3 regions of the Chengkuizengella sediminis genome follow, and region 2 is predicted to be linked to each of the others. Evidence: predicted binding sites of a transcription regulator. Region 2 holds the regulator's gene; each other region holds the start of a gene.
What was found. Region 2 encodes Rex, which represses fermentation and respiration genes when NADH is low (regulators of the CRP and FNR family bind a similar motif). Its sites were predicted from a motif close to TTGTGAAATATTTCACAA; they were not measured.
Positions count from the first base shown of each region.

Region 1: EPK97_RS16390 (cytochrome ubiquinol oxidase subunit I) is a predicted target of Rex. The motif match lies at 1,486-1,503, and genes of this name have one in related genera.
Region 3: EPK97_RS10615 (nitrate reductase subunit alpha) is a predicted target of Rex. The motif match lies at 3,226-3,243, and genes of this name have one in related genera.

Region 1 covers NZ_SIJC01000009.1:36,997-41,912, reverse strand. Annotated here, with positions in the region: gene pstC (phosphate ABC transporter permease subunit PstC) at 1-41, opposite strand, end outside; gene EPK97_RS16395 (PstS family phosphate ABC transporter substrate-binding protein) at 195-1,184, opposite strand; gene EPK97_RS16390 (cytochrome ubiquinol oxidase subunit I) at 1,700-3,046, shown strand; gene EPK97_RS16385 (cytochrome d ubiquinol oxidase subunit II) at 3,043-4,068, shown strand; gene cydS (cytochrome bd oxidase small subunit CydS family protein) at 4,108-4,233, shown strand; gene EPK97_RS16380 (HD domain-containing protein) at 4,278-4,901, opposite strand.
Region 2 covers NZ_SIJC01000002.1:379,152-384,067, forward strand. Annotated here, with positions in the region: gene dinG (ATP-dependent DNA helicase DinG) at 1-1,083, shown strand, start outside; gene EPK97_RS06380 (redox-sensing transcriptional repressor Rex) at 1,110-1,724, shown strand; gene EPK97_RS06385 (CPBP family intramembrane glutamic endopeptidase) at 1,783-2,703, shown strand; gene EPK97_RS06390 (amidohydrolase) at 2,780-4,072, shown strand; gene EPK97_RS06395 (cell wall elongation regulator TseB-like domain-containing protein) at 4,076-4,600, shown strand; gene EPK97_RS06400 (cation transporter) at 4,726-4,916, shown strand, end outside.
Region 3 covers NZ_SIJC01000004.1:292,177-297,092, reverse strand. Annotated here, with positions in the region: gene EPK97_RS10615 (nitrate reductase subunit alpha) at 1-3,110, opposite strand, end outside; gene EPK97_RS10610 (undecaprenyl-diphosphatase) at 3,368-3,874, shown strand; gene EPK97_RS10605 (FeoB-associated Cys-rich membrane protein) at 3,855-4,031, opposite strand; gene feoB (ferrous iron transport protein B) at 4,047-4,916, opposite strand, start outside.

The DNA.
Region 1 (4,916 bases), on a different contig from region 2:
ATAAAGCTGTTGTGTGTTTTGTCTTGTTTTGATTGCTTCATTGTTGCCATATGCGTTACTTCCCCCTAAATCAAATTTCTTTAAAAAAATATTCATAACCGTGACGTATCCCAATTTTTATTTAAGATACGCCACGGTTTCACAGAAATACAATGATATGATAGATAAATCTTATAAAATATTAATTCAATATATTAAGGAAGAAGATTTAAATTTTCTTCGTACATTTCAGCAGGTAATGCTACATATCCTACTTCTTCAGCTAATGCTTGACCTTCTTCACTCATGTAGAATTTAATGAATTCTTGAATTTCAGGTTGCTCTAAAACACTTTTTACAGGATAGATGTAAATTGGACGAGATAATGGTTTATAAGTTCCGTCTTTGATTGTATCTACAGATGGAGCAACTGCTGCTGCACTTTCATCAACTTTAATAGAAACCGCAGTTAATTTATTTTGATTCTCTATATAGTATGAAAAACCAAAATACCCCATCGCATATTTATCACCAGATACACCCGTTACTAATACGTTATCATCTTCAGATGGTGTATAATTTTTATTAGATTCATTTTTTGTTCCATTAATTGCTCCTGTAAAGTATTCAAATGTTCCTGAAGCAGGACCTGGACCATAAAGTTTAATTGGTTCATTTGGCCACTCAGGGTTTACATCACTCCACTTCGTTACTGTACTATCAACTTCCCAAATTTGTTTTAATTCATCTACTGTCATTTCTGTAGCCCAATCATTTTCCGGGTTAATAACAACTGTGATTCCATCAAATGCAACAGGCATCTCAACAGCTTCTTGTCCAGCTTCTTTAAGAGCATCAACTTCTTTATCCTTAATTTGGCGAGAAGCATCAGTAATTTGAATTTCTCCAGCGATTAAAGCTTTAAAACCATTTGAACTTCCAGATAAGTTAACTGTAACATTTACATCATCGTGTATTGCCATAAACTCTTCAGCTACAGCTTGTGAAATTGGAAATACTGTTGATGATCCATCAAGATTGATTTCTCCAGATAATGCCTTTGTAGTTTCTTCTTGTTCATTAGCTCCTTCAGTAGCTGATGTTTCTGATGTTTCCTCTGATTCAGAACCACATGCTGCTAATGAAAATAACAATACAAATGCTGCTAAAATAATTGACCCCTTGCGTAACATAGAATTAACCAAATCTGACCACTCCTTAAATTTTAAATCGTACTATTATAATTTTGTCTCTCACAATGGATATATTACAAAGAGAATGTTTTCGCTATTTTATTGTTTTGTAAAAGGAATGTAAATTTTAAGATTTTCCTGTAACATCTGTACTTATTTTTGACAAATTTCGTTCATACGTTGATCACAATTATGTGATTTATTTCACATATTATGTCGTACAATATATTTAACCTTCAATATTCATCACATTTATCAATGTTCTGATTGAACATAAAATCTGATGTTATAAAATAAAACTTTCTTGAATAGGGTGAGAACAAATGCACAACAACAAAACAAAAGTAAATAAATCTTATAAACAAGAAAAAAATTTAATTATTCTATGTGTAGTAGTAGCCATTATTATGTCACTATCCATAATTAGACGTTTCTTCTAAGCTTATTCTGCTCATTAATAAAGGAATAGAATAAAATTTAGATTCATCACAAAAGATATACATCGTACTTGTAAGGGAGTGGTTTTATTGTTTTCAACATACGATCCAGTCATTTTTAGTAGACTATTAACTTCTTTAACTTTAGCATTCCATATTATATTTGCCACCATCGGTGTTGGGGTCCCTGTCATGATTGCATTAGCTGAGTGGATAGGGATTAAACGAAATGATTCACATTATTTATTACTTGCTCGTCGATGGGCTAGAGGTTTCACAATTACAGTTGCAGTAGGAGTTGTAACAGGGACTGCTATAGGTTTGCAGCTAAGTTTATTGTGGCCAAAGTTCATGCAAGTAGCTGGGCAATCTATTGCACTACCTTTATTTATGGAAACTTTCGCATTCTTCTTTGAAGCTATCTTTTTAGGTATCTATTTATATACTTGGGATCGTTTCAAAAATAGAATGACACACTTTTATTTACTAATTCCAGTTGTCATCGGTTCATCTGCTTCAGCCTTTTTCATTACAATTGTGAATGCGTTTATGAATGCTCCACAAGGGTTTGATGTTGATGTTTTAACTGGAAAAATTATAAATGTACAACCACTTGTAGCTATGTTTAATCCAGCTACACCTACAAAAGTAGCACACGTTCTTATATCTGCTTATTTAACATCTGCTTTTGTTTTGGCTGGCGTTGCAGCAATATCCATACTGCGAGGAAGAAAACATGTTTATTATAAAAAAGCACTCAAATTAACGATGGTATCTGCTCTTATCTTTTCCATTGGAACAGCGATTATTGGAGATTTATCTGGTAAATATTTAGCTGAATATCAACCTGAAAAATTAGCCGCAGCGGAGTGGCATTTTGAAACAACAGATCAAGCCCCACTCGTTATTGGAGGAATCCTTACAGAGAATAATGAAGTTAAATATGGACTTAAAATACCACTTGCGTTAAGTATATTGGCTCATGGTTCTCCAGATGCTGAAGTTACAGGAATCAATGATCTTCCAAAGGATGAAATTCCTCCTTTATGGATACATTATATGTTTGATTTAATGGCCATCATAGGAGTTACTCTGATGCTCATTGCTTTAACTTACGTAGTTGGACAAAGATTTGGAAGATGGAATGTTCACAACAAGGGTTTATTAAAACTGATTGTTTTGGGTGGACCACTTGCTATGTTGGCCATTGAGTTTGGTTGGATCTTCGCTGAAGTAGGAAGACAACCATGGATTTTGAGAGGTTATATGAAAACAACAGATGCTGCTACAACTTCGGGACATGTAGATATAATGCTTATAGTCTTCGCTTTGTTATATATTGTATTAGGATTTACATGTGTCAAAGTCATTCGAAAAATGTTTAAAAATTATCCTGCTGAAGAAGAAATCGCTTCGAAGGGAGGAGAAGTTAAATGAGTTATGAACTATTAGGAATTATTGTGCTTTGGATTTTCCTTTACGGTTATTTAATTGTCGCTTCTGTTGATTTTGGAGCTGGTTTTTTCAGTTACTACAGTGAAATCACCGGCAATAAACAGTTAATTCAGCCCATGATTGAAAGATACCTTTCTCCTGTATGGGAAGTTACAAATGTATTTCTAATCTTTTTCATGGTGGGATTAATCGGATTCTTTCCAGATACAGCTTACTATTATGGGACATCTTTGCTTATACCAGGAAGTATTGCTGTCATATTATTAGCTATTCGTGGTTCGTATTATGCGTTTAGTACGTATGGTGCAAAAAATAACCGATTTTATTTGTTTTTATATGGGGCGAGTGGTTGGTTGATCCCTGCTGCATTATCTACAGTATTAATTATTTCTGAGGGCGGATTTATTAAGGTCATCAATGGAGATGTACAATTTCAATATATGGAGCTTTTCACAAGCTCTTATGCTTGGACAGTCGTTGGATTAGCTTTAATTAGTGTTTTATACATTTCCTCTATGTTTTTGTCTTATTACGCTTATAAGGCAAAAGACCATAAAGCATTTGAAATTGTTCGTAAGTACGCTCTTGCATGGAGTCTTCCAACTATTGTTGCTAGTTTTCTTGTCTTTTTCTCCATAAGGAATCACAATGTTGAACACTTTGAAAAAATGGTGGATTTATCTTGGATGTTTGTTATTTCCTTCATTTGTTTCATAGTTGCCGTATATTTCGTTTGGAAAAGAAAAAAATTAGGCTGGGCTTTTGTTTTTGTGATGTTCCAATTTGCTTTTGCATTTTTTGGGTATGGAGCTTCCCATCTTCCTTATATTCTATATCCCTATATTAATATTCATGAGCATTTCACGAATCAAACAATGGCTATTGCGCTCGTAACTGTATTTATTCTAGGTTTGTTGTTGCTAGTACCTTCATTATATTTGTTAATGCGTTTATTCTTATTCGATATAAAATATGTGCAAGGAAATAAAAACCCACAAAAGTGAAAGTTATACTTTCCTGACATTTAAGAAAGGATGATAATAATGGATCAATTTTTAATCACATATGCGCCACCACTTGTTGTAGCAGCTTGTTTATTTTTAGGGTTTTGGTGGGGAGCAAAAGGGAATACGGATGTGGAAGAGATGGACAATGAAATATCTAAATAGATACTAAAAAATAAACTGTCAATTTCTAGACAGTTTATTTTTTTCTATTTCTTCCCGTCCCACTCCAGATAAAAACGCTCAACATACTCCTCCATAAACTGATGGCGTTCTTCTGCTATATTCCTAGCTGTTTTCGTATTCATTAAACCCTTCAGCTTAAATAACTTTTCATATAAGTGGTTAATAGGGGTTGCTTGTGTTTTTCGATAATCCGTTTGATTCATGTTCGTTCTTGGTTTAAGATCAGGATCATGCATGATGCTTCCCTTTGCCCCAGAATAAGCAAATGTTCTAGCAATTCCAATCGCCCCAATTGCATCCAAACGATCAGCATCTTGTACGACTTTTCCTTCCAAAGTAGTCATTGGAGGTTGACCTCCCCCCTTAAAGGACATCGTTGAGATGATTTCCATCACATGAGAAATATCATCATCATCAACAGATTGTATATGTAACCAATCCTTCACTTTTTTCAATCCTAATTCTTCGGATTCATTTAGTTTTCCGTCCGCTATATCATGCAACAAAGCAGCCAAGGTGCAGATAAAAATATCGGCACCTTCTTCTTTGGCAATTCTTTTTGCTAGTTCAGTAACTCGATAAATATGCCACCAATCATGCCCACTTGCATCATTTCCCATCATATCTTTTGCATATTGTGATGCCATCTCTATGATGACTTG
Region 2 (4,916 bases):
AACATATACCTAGAATTAAACGAAGTTTTGAAAACATGTAATGAATTGTTAACTATATTAAAAGAATATCAAGATGAATATGATTTTCAAAGTTTATCAACGGATCTATCCGGTGCAATGAAAGATTTGTTTCAATTTAGGGACGATCTTAGATTGTTTGTGCAAATGAATGACTACAATGAAGTTTATTGGATAGAAGCAAATGCTCATTTTAAACAAAAATCAATCCAATTAAAACGAGTACCTATTGATGTAAGTGAAATATTGAAACAAAACTTTTTTGAAGTGAAAAATAGTATAATAATGACATCAGCGACAATGTCTGTTAATGAATCTTTTCAATATTCATTGGAACAGATTGGTTTAGAAGAAGATTTGAAAAATGAAAAACTTCGTGCTGTTCAGCTTCCTACAGCTTTTAATTATCGAGATCAGTCCTTAGTTTGTATACCAAGAGACTTTCCAGCTATTCGAGGTGCTGATGGAGATGAACATTTTATACAAAGCTTAACAAATTCTTTAGTTGAAGTAGCTATAGAAACACAAGGTAGAATGCTTGTATTATTCACATCCTACCGAATGCTTAAGCAGGTATATGAGAAACTAAAGGAGGTTTTAAAACCGCAAGGTTTTCAAATATTAGGTCAAGGTGTAGATTCAGGAAACAGAAGTAAATTAACACGTATGTTCCAAAAAAGTGATAAAAGTATATTACTAGGTGCAAGCAGTTTCTGGGAAGGTGTAGATATTCCAGGTGAAGCACTTAGCTGTTTGGTCATTGTTAGATTACCATTCCAGCCTCCGAATGATCCTGTTGTTGAGGCAAAATGTGATTATTTAAAGGAAAAAAAGCAAAATCCGTTTATGAAGTATTCTGTTCCTCAAGCAGTCATAAGGTTTAAACAGGGGTTTGGAAGACTCATTCGCACTGAAAAAGATAAAGGTGTCGTCATTATATATGATACCCGAGTTATTCATACACAATATGGTAAACATTTTCTGTATTCACTTCCAAAACCTAAAATCGAACATATGAAGTCAGAGCAAATGGTGCCACGAATCCAAGAATGGTTCTTGGATTGATGAAGTAGGAAAAGAGGTTGTGTGAAATGAAAAAAATTTCTGAAGCAGTTGTGAGAAGACTCCCGATATATTTAAGGTTTTTAAATGAATTACATGTTAGAAATATTCAAACTGTATCATCTAGAGATTTTGGAGAGAAATTAGGTATGAACCCTGCCCAGATACGTAAGGATCTTAATTACTTTGGAGAGTTTGGGAAAAAAGGAATCGGTTATGATGTACCTTATCTTATTGAAAAAATTCAACAGATATTGAAGTTAGATCAGACAAATCATGTTGCACTAGTTGGTGCAGGTAATTTAGGTCATGCACTGTGTAATTATAATATTTATTTAAAGAGCAATATGAAAATCACGGCTGTATTTGACGATTTCCCTGAAAAAGTAGGGGGCAAAATTAACAATTTAATCGTTCAGCCAATGAACGAGCTTACAGAAACCGTTCAATCACAAAAGATCAGAATAGGCATTATCACTGTTCCAGCCAGTGAAGCACAAAATGTAGCGGATGCTTTTGTGAAAGCTGGTGTTGAAGCCATTTTAAACTTTGCACCAAAAATTATAAAGGTTCCTCCAGAAATTAAAGTGCATCATGCAGATTTTACAACTGAGCTTCATAGCTTAGCATATTATTTAGACTAGAAATGATGATATCTTAGAAAGATAAGATCCAATCCAAACTGAGGTGATGGAACATCCTATGTCAGAAACGAATAATACATTATTAAAAGTAATTGGTAAGGTTTTATTAAGCTTATTATTGGCATTATTCATAACATTTATATATACAATAATCTCCACAAGTCTTTATGTTTTAATATCCAATGATCCCGTAGCCCTTGAAACTATCGCGGGTTCTGTTAACTTAAAAGAGCCGATGATTGTTTTAGTCTTGTATATACCTCAAGCTCTTGGTTTTATATCCGCAGCTATTTTGATGTATATAATATTTGAAAAAAAACAGAAGTGGTTTATGGGATGGAAGCAGAGTGATTGGGGAAAGCAGTTTTTTTTTGGTTCACTAATAGGGATATTATTAATGTCTATCTCATTTTTAATGATTTGGATATTGGGTGGGATTACGATTGAATCAGTACGTTCTGATTCTCAATTGTGGTTTCAGTTAGCTTTAGCATTAGTGATTTTTATCTTAACTGCTGTAAATGAAGAGCTGTTTTGTAGAGGTTATTTGCAAGGGTTGTTTAAATATCATTATGGTGCATGGCCTGCTATACTAAGTTCAAGTTTCATTTTTGCAGGATTACATATGTTAAATTTATCTGTATTTGACTCCCCAATTCCGCTGATCAATATATTTTTAGCTGGTGTATTACTTGCGGTTAGCAGGGAAGTTAGCGGTGGGCTTTGGATGCCAATTGGGATACATTTGACTTGGAATTATTTTCAGGGAAATATTTTTGGATTTGAAGTTTCAGGAAATGAAGTGAATTCATTGATTAAAAACCATACTCAAGGTCTAGAATTTATAAATGGTGGATTATTCGGTGCTGAAGGCAGTGTAGTGGCTACCTTCGTTCTTCTTGTTGCCATTTTTTCTTTTATTAAAATGAATCATAAGCAACATTCATATTTGACTTTATCGTTACGTAAACGTTTATAATTAATACATAAGAAAGTGAAAATGGAAACATAAAAGAATCTAAATGGATGTATTGAATTGAAAAGAGGAATCAAGAATGAAATTACTCATTAAAAATGGAACATTTATTACAATGAATGGACATGAAACGATAAAAGATGGTTATATGGTAGTTGAAAATGAACTTATTCAGTATATTGGAAAAGAAAAACCAGAAGGTAAAAATGACTATGATCAGATAATTGATGGTTCTAATCGCATCTATATGCCTGGATTAGTAAATACACATAACCATGCGGCAATGTCATTATTACGTGGTTATGCGGATGACATGGCGCTTCAGGTATGGTTAGAGGATAATATGTGGCCTATGGAAGCGAAGTTTACAAACGAAGAAGTGAGATGGGGCACTCAATTATCCATCTTGGAAATGATTAAAGGTGGAACAACTTGTTTTGTAGATATGTATGATCACATGGATGAAGTAGCACAAGCAGTAGAAGTTTCAGGTATGAGGGCTTCTTTAACCAGAGGGATGATCGGTTTTGGTGGGAAGGAAGTGCAAGATGCTAAGTTAAACGAAGCAAAAACATTTGCAAAAAATTGGCATGGAAAAGCGGACGGAAGAATTACAACGATGATGAGTCCTCATGCTCCTTATACTTGCACTCCAGAGTTTATAGAGAAAATTGTACAGGCTGCGTCAGAACTTCAACTGCCCATTCATACACATATGTCAGAAACACAACATGAAGTTTTGGAAAATGAGAAGCAGTACGGTTTAAGACCTGTAGCACACTTGCAAAAGTTAGGCGTGTTAGATCAACCATGTCTTGTAGCTCATGCAGTTCATCTAACGGATGAAGAAATTGGAATATTAAAGGAACATTCCGTTCATATTTCTCATAATCCAGGGAGTAATTTGAAATTAGCAAGTGGAATTGCCAGATTACCTGAACTAATGAAAGAAGGGGTTCTTGTTTCTTTAGGTACAGATAGTGCGGCAAGTAATAATAATTTAGATATGTTTGAGGAAATAAGGTTAGCTGCATTAATCCATAAAGGAAACACATATGATCCAACAGCAATTCCTGCAGTAGATGCGTTGCGTTTAGGAACAATTAATGGTGCAAGATCAATATGGTTAAATGATGTTGGGATGTTAAAAGTAGGTATGAAAGCAGATTTTATCGCTCTAAATAGCAATCAAGCTCATTTATTACCTAAATCAGATGTTATATCACATGTCGTATATTCAGCAGCTGCAGGTGATGTTGAAGACGTTTGGGTGAATGGAAATCAGCTTGTTAAAAACAAAGAACTTCTGACTTTAGATGAGGAAAAAATTAAATACGAATTTAATGCCTGTTTTGAAAGGTTGACCAAATAAATTATGGCTCGCGAATATGAACGATCTTTAAAAAAACAAAAATTAATTAGATATAGTGTTCTCATTTTTTTATTTCTAATTATCGTATTTTTAGTGTTGCGATGGTATTATTTAACGATTCAAAGTCCACACCGAGCGGAAGTAAATGAAGCCGTAACGAAAGCATATGCAGAGACAAATCTTATTGAAGTGATGGATACCGATACTTTTATTGGAGACGACGTTTATACGATTATTTATGGTAAAAATAAAGAAGAGCAGGATATTATCGTTTGGCTAAGTGAAAATGATGTCCATACCGAGCTGGTTTCTGATGGCATCTCTAAGGAAGAAATAAAAGAACGTATATTAAACAATGAACCAGATATTGAACTTTTACGTGTCACTCCAGCAAAATGGACAGATGAATGGGCTTGGGAAGTATTTTATAAACGTGACGATGAAAAAGGAACGAGACATTATTATGATTTTTATCAATTTGAAGATGGTGAATGGTTAGAAACATATACAATGAGTGTAATGAGATAAAAGATGTCCGAGAAAATCGGACGTCTTTTTTTCTATTTCCACAGATTACATTCGAAGCAACACACACAAATGTGATATACTAGTTGTACATACTAAAGTGATATACTAATGAAGGAGGCGTATATATGAAGTTTCGTCCTATACCCATTTTAGTTAGTTTAGTGATCTCTTTTTCTGTTTTATTTGGCGGATGGTCTCTATACAATAGTTACGCCTTAACAAATCCAATGACAGATATTGTTTCAAATATAGATGGTGTGAACGATGTAAATACAACTTTTGACACGGAACAGGTAACCATTGAATTATCAATAGA
Region 3 (4,916 bases), on a different contig from region 2:
TCTAAATAAAAACTTTGTCGTCCTGTTAATGTACGCCAAGGAATCATTCGTTCAACATTCGTTGTGAAAGGGGAGTAACGTCTATTTCCTGTTTCTGTTCCGCTAAAAACAGGAGAAGTAATGACTTTTCTTGGCTGAGCAGTAATTTCGCTAAAAGACATATGTTCTTCCGCTCTTTCTTGTGCTAAATCCTGTAGTTTTAAGTTTGTTTTCTTTTCAAGAGCTTCCCAGGCTTTCATTGCTAGTGAGCCGTTTGTTGTACTGGATAAAGTTAAAATGGTTTCCGCTACATTTTTATCAGTATAAAGACTAGGGTAATCTTCGTTATACTCATCCTCATCCACAGTTCCATTAATGCCTTTTAATTTTTCGTACTCTTCCTTCGCATCCCAGCTGATGCCTTTAGCTCCGATCGCATCTTTGATTTTAGAACCAAGTGCAATCATCTTTTTGTACACAGCTGGATAATCTCTCTCTACAATATGGAGTCTAGGTAAATTCACACCAGGAATCGGCTCTACATTGTCTTTTTTCCAATCGGGAATCTGACCGAATGGTTGTGAGATCTCATCAGGTGTATCGTGTAATAAAGGTGTAGCTACGACATCTGTTTTTGGTTCATTTAAGTATTTTGATGCTAACTCTGAGAATGTTTTAGCTAATTTTTTAAAAGTATCCCAATCTGATCGAGTTTCCCATGGTGCTGCAATGGCAGGATTAAATGGGTGAACAAATGGATGCATGTCTGTACTGCTAATATCGTATTTTTCATACCATGTTGCAGCAGGTAAAACGATATCCGAGTATAATCCTGTGCCTGTCATTCGGAAATCAATATTCACTAACAGGTCTAACTTACCTTGTGGAGACTTTTCATCCCAGTGGACTTCACTTGTGCGTAGATCTGAATTCTCCTCACTTAAATTACCATGATGTGTTCCTAACAAATATTTAAGGAAATATTCGTGACCTTTTGCAGAGCTTCCGAGTAGATTAGCTCTCCACACAAACATCGTTTTTGGAAAATTAGCAGGATTTTCGGGATTTTCAATAGCGAATTTTAACTTTCCTTCTTTTAGTTGATCGACGACATATTGAATGACCTGTTCTTTAGATTTGGTCCCAGCTTCTTCAACCAAATCCAAGCTATTTCGATCAAACTGTGGATAGGAAGGGAGCCACCCTAATCGTGCCGCCAATATATTATAATCAGCATTATGCTGGTAACGAGGCTGTTTAATCAATGGTGATGTTAACTCACTAACAGGTGCTTCTTCATATCTCCATTGTTCCGTTGCAAAATAGAAGAAAGAGGTTCCATTTTGCATACGGGGTGGACCGCCCCAATCTCTAGCAAAAGCGACGGATTGCCAACCTTCTAATGGACGTACTTTTTCCTGTCCAACATAATGAGCCCATCCTCCACCATTTACTCCTTGTGATCCAGTTAAAAGAACAAGGTTTAATACCGTACGGTAAATCGTGTCAGAGTGATACCAGTGATTAATTCCTGATCCCATCACAATCATTGAGCGACCCTTTGTATCTATCGCATTTTGCGCAAATTCTCTTGCAATTTGAGCGACTACCTTCCGATCTACACCTGTAATTGCTTCTTGCCAAGCAGGGGTGAATGGTTTTGGATCATCATAATCTTTTGGATAATCCCCAGGTAAATTGCGGTCTACACCCGTATTAGCCAGTAATAAATCAAAAACGGTAGTTACATAGATGGTTTCATCTTTTTGTTGAATGGTTTTAACAGGTACGGATCGGTTTAATATGGATTTATTTTCTTCATCAAAATATGGAACAGACAGATTTACAATTTTGTCTTCTTTTCCAAGCAATGATAGGCAAGGTTCAATTTCATTTAAGTTTTGTTCCTCATCATTTAAATGAAGGTTCCAAGTTCCTTTTCCTTCCCATCGGTGTCCAATGCTTCCATTGGGTACAGCTAGCACATTCGTTTTTTCATCAAAAACTACCGTTTTCCACTCTGCTTTATTCATAGGCATACCCAAATCGCTAGCTCTTAAAAAACGATCGGCAATAAACTGTCCATCCTGTTTCTTTAATTTAATCAAGTATGGTAAATCAGTATATTTTTTAACATATTGCTTAAAATATTCGGTTTCATTGTCTACATAAAACTCTTTCAAAATGACATGGGTCATTGCCATTGCTAGTGCTCCGTCCATACCAGGATTCACAGCTAACCAGTTATCAGCAAATTTAACAAACTCCGCATAATCAGGACTCACAGCAACGACCTTCGCTCCCCGATAACGCGCTTCTACCATAAAGTGTGAATCAGGTGTTCTGGTTTGAGGTAAATTTGATCCCCATACTAATAAATACCCAGCATTATACCAATCAGAACTTTCAGGTACATCGGTTTGTTCACCCCAAATTTGTGGAGAAGCGGGGGGAAGGTCTGCGTACCAATCGTAAAAACTTAACAATGGTGAACCTAATAGAGATAAAAAACGGCTTCCAGCGGCGTAACTAACCATGGACATGGCTGGTATAGGAGAAAATCCTAGGATGCGATCCGGACCATATTTCTCAATGGTATGGATTAACGAAGCAGATATGATCGTGTTGACTTCATCCCAAGAAGCACGTACTAATCCACCTTTACCTCTGGCTGTTTTATATGCCATCGCCTTTTCAGGATTTTCGACAATACTTTTCCAAGCAGCAACTGGGTTCTTTTCTTTTTCTAAAGCTGCTCTCCAAAGTTGTAACAGCGCACCACGAATATATGGATAACGCACTCGCAAAGGGCTGTATGTATACCATGAAAAACTAGCTCCTCTTGGACATCCTCTTGGTTCGTACTCTGGCATATCAGGACCTGTTGTAGGATAATCAGTTTGCTGCGTTTCCCATGTAATAATTCCATCCTTTACATGGATTTTCCAACTGCATGATCCTGTGCAATTAACACCATGAGTGGAACGGACAACTTTATCATGCTGCCAACGTCTTCGATATACTTTTTCTGATTCTCGATCATTGGGGGAAAGTTCGCTATATTCGTTAAGTTTTTGAGAGCGACCAAAAAAACTTAGTTTTTTCATGAGAGGAGATATTTTTTTACTCATGGGTGCTCCTTTCGGGATATAAAAATTAGGTTCCATATATCATTTACTGTTATTTCCTGTTCGAGGATATTTATGCAAACCAAAAAAAAACGAGGAAGTTCCCTCGTATTTTGACTTGAAAAAGATTTTACATTTCATTCATACTTATTCAAATGATTTTCGAATAATAAGGACTTTTTTCTTGGATTCTATATATTACATGTTTTTCATATAGGGGGGAATAGTACAAATATCTAAAAAGTTAGGAGATCTTTTTTATGGATAATAAAATATCTAGGAATATAAAAACAGGGTGTTATTCTCTAACGGATGTTCTGATGATACTAATTTCAAATAAGGTTCGTTATGTGTTTATTTTTCTTTTAGGTTTCATGTGGTTTCGAAACAATTCCGATAAAAAAATGGTTAAAAATGCTGTGAAATCTTTAACAGTTGCTTTATTGATTAATTCTTTAATAAAATTATTTTATTATAAACCGCGACCGTTTATGAAACGTCGTGTTCGTATACTTATTCCCTCAAAGATGGATTCTTCATTTCCTAGTAAACACACCTTACTTGTGTTTGCCATATCTACTACCGTTATTCTTTGCAAACGTCTCCTTGGATTAATTATGTTAGGACTATCTGTGTTAACGGGAATATCACGGATTTGGGTAGGGCATCATTACCCTTCTGATATTATTGGGAGTGCTATTATAGGAAGCTTAATAGGTATCGTGATTGAAAAAATGTCACGTTTCTTTAATTTTTTCTATAGATAGGAGTCTCCTTTTTTTCATATTCATCGCATTGAATTTGGCAAGTTTTGCTTAACTCACAGCTTGCGCATTTCCCTTTTTTGCTCTTTTTAAAAAACTTAAAAAGTGTCCACCCAGCATAGCCAAAAATAAGAGCTATGAAAACGTAATTTATAAACAACTCAGTCAACTCCTATCACAATCCTATGAATTTCCCACCTTGATAAATCAAAAAGCTTAAAACATACGCAATGAAAAAGCTAATGAAGACTGAAAAAGCCATCCATTTTTTAGAGTTTAATTCTTTTTGAATCACAACAACAGTAGCCAAACAAGGCACGTATAATAAGACAAAAACCATAAAACTAAATGCTGAAAGAGGGGTGAATTGTGTCGCCATAAAGGCTTGTAGGTTCGCTTCAGGTACAAAATATATAATACTCATCGTTGAAATGATGACTTCTTTTGCTAAAAAGCCTGTTAGAAGTCCTGCCCCTGCTTGCCAAGTGCCAAAGCCTAGCGGAGCTAGAAGTGGAGCAATGATTCCACCTATCATGGCTAGAAAACTTTCATTCATAGGAACATCAAATCCAGATGGACCAGAATAAGACAGGAACCATATGAGAACAGATCCACCAAAAATGATAGTCCCTGCTTTTCGAATAAACCCTTTCCCTTTATCCCAGGTACTTCTAAACAAGGTTCGTATTTGAGGTACACGATAGGGAGGCAATTCAATGATAAAAACAGATGTTTCATTCTTTAATAATACAGAAGAAAAAATTCTAGCTAAAATAAGTGCAATGATAATACCTAGCACATATAGGGATAAAACGACAAATGCTTGATATTTTGCAAAAAAAGCACCTACAAATAAAGCATAAACTGGTAATCTAGCAGAGCATGACATAAAAGGGGTTAATAGAGTAGTTAATAAGCGTTCTTTTGGCTGTTCAATTGTTCTTGCAGCCATGACACCAGGCACATTACAACCAAATCCAATAATCATGGGAATGAAGGCTTTTCCGTTTAATCCCACTTTTTCCATCAGTTTATCCATAACCAT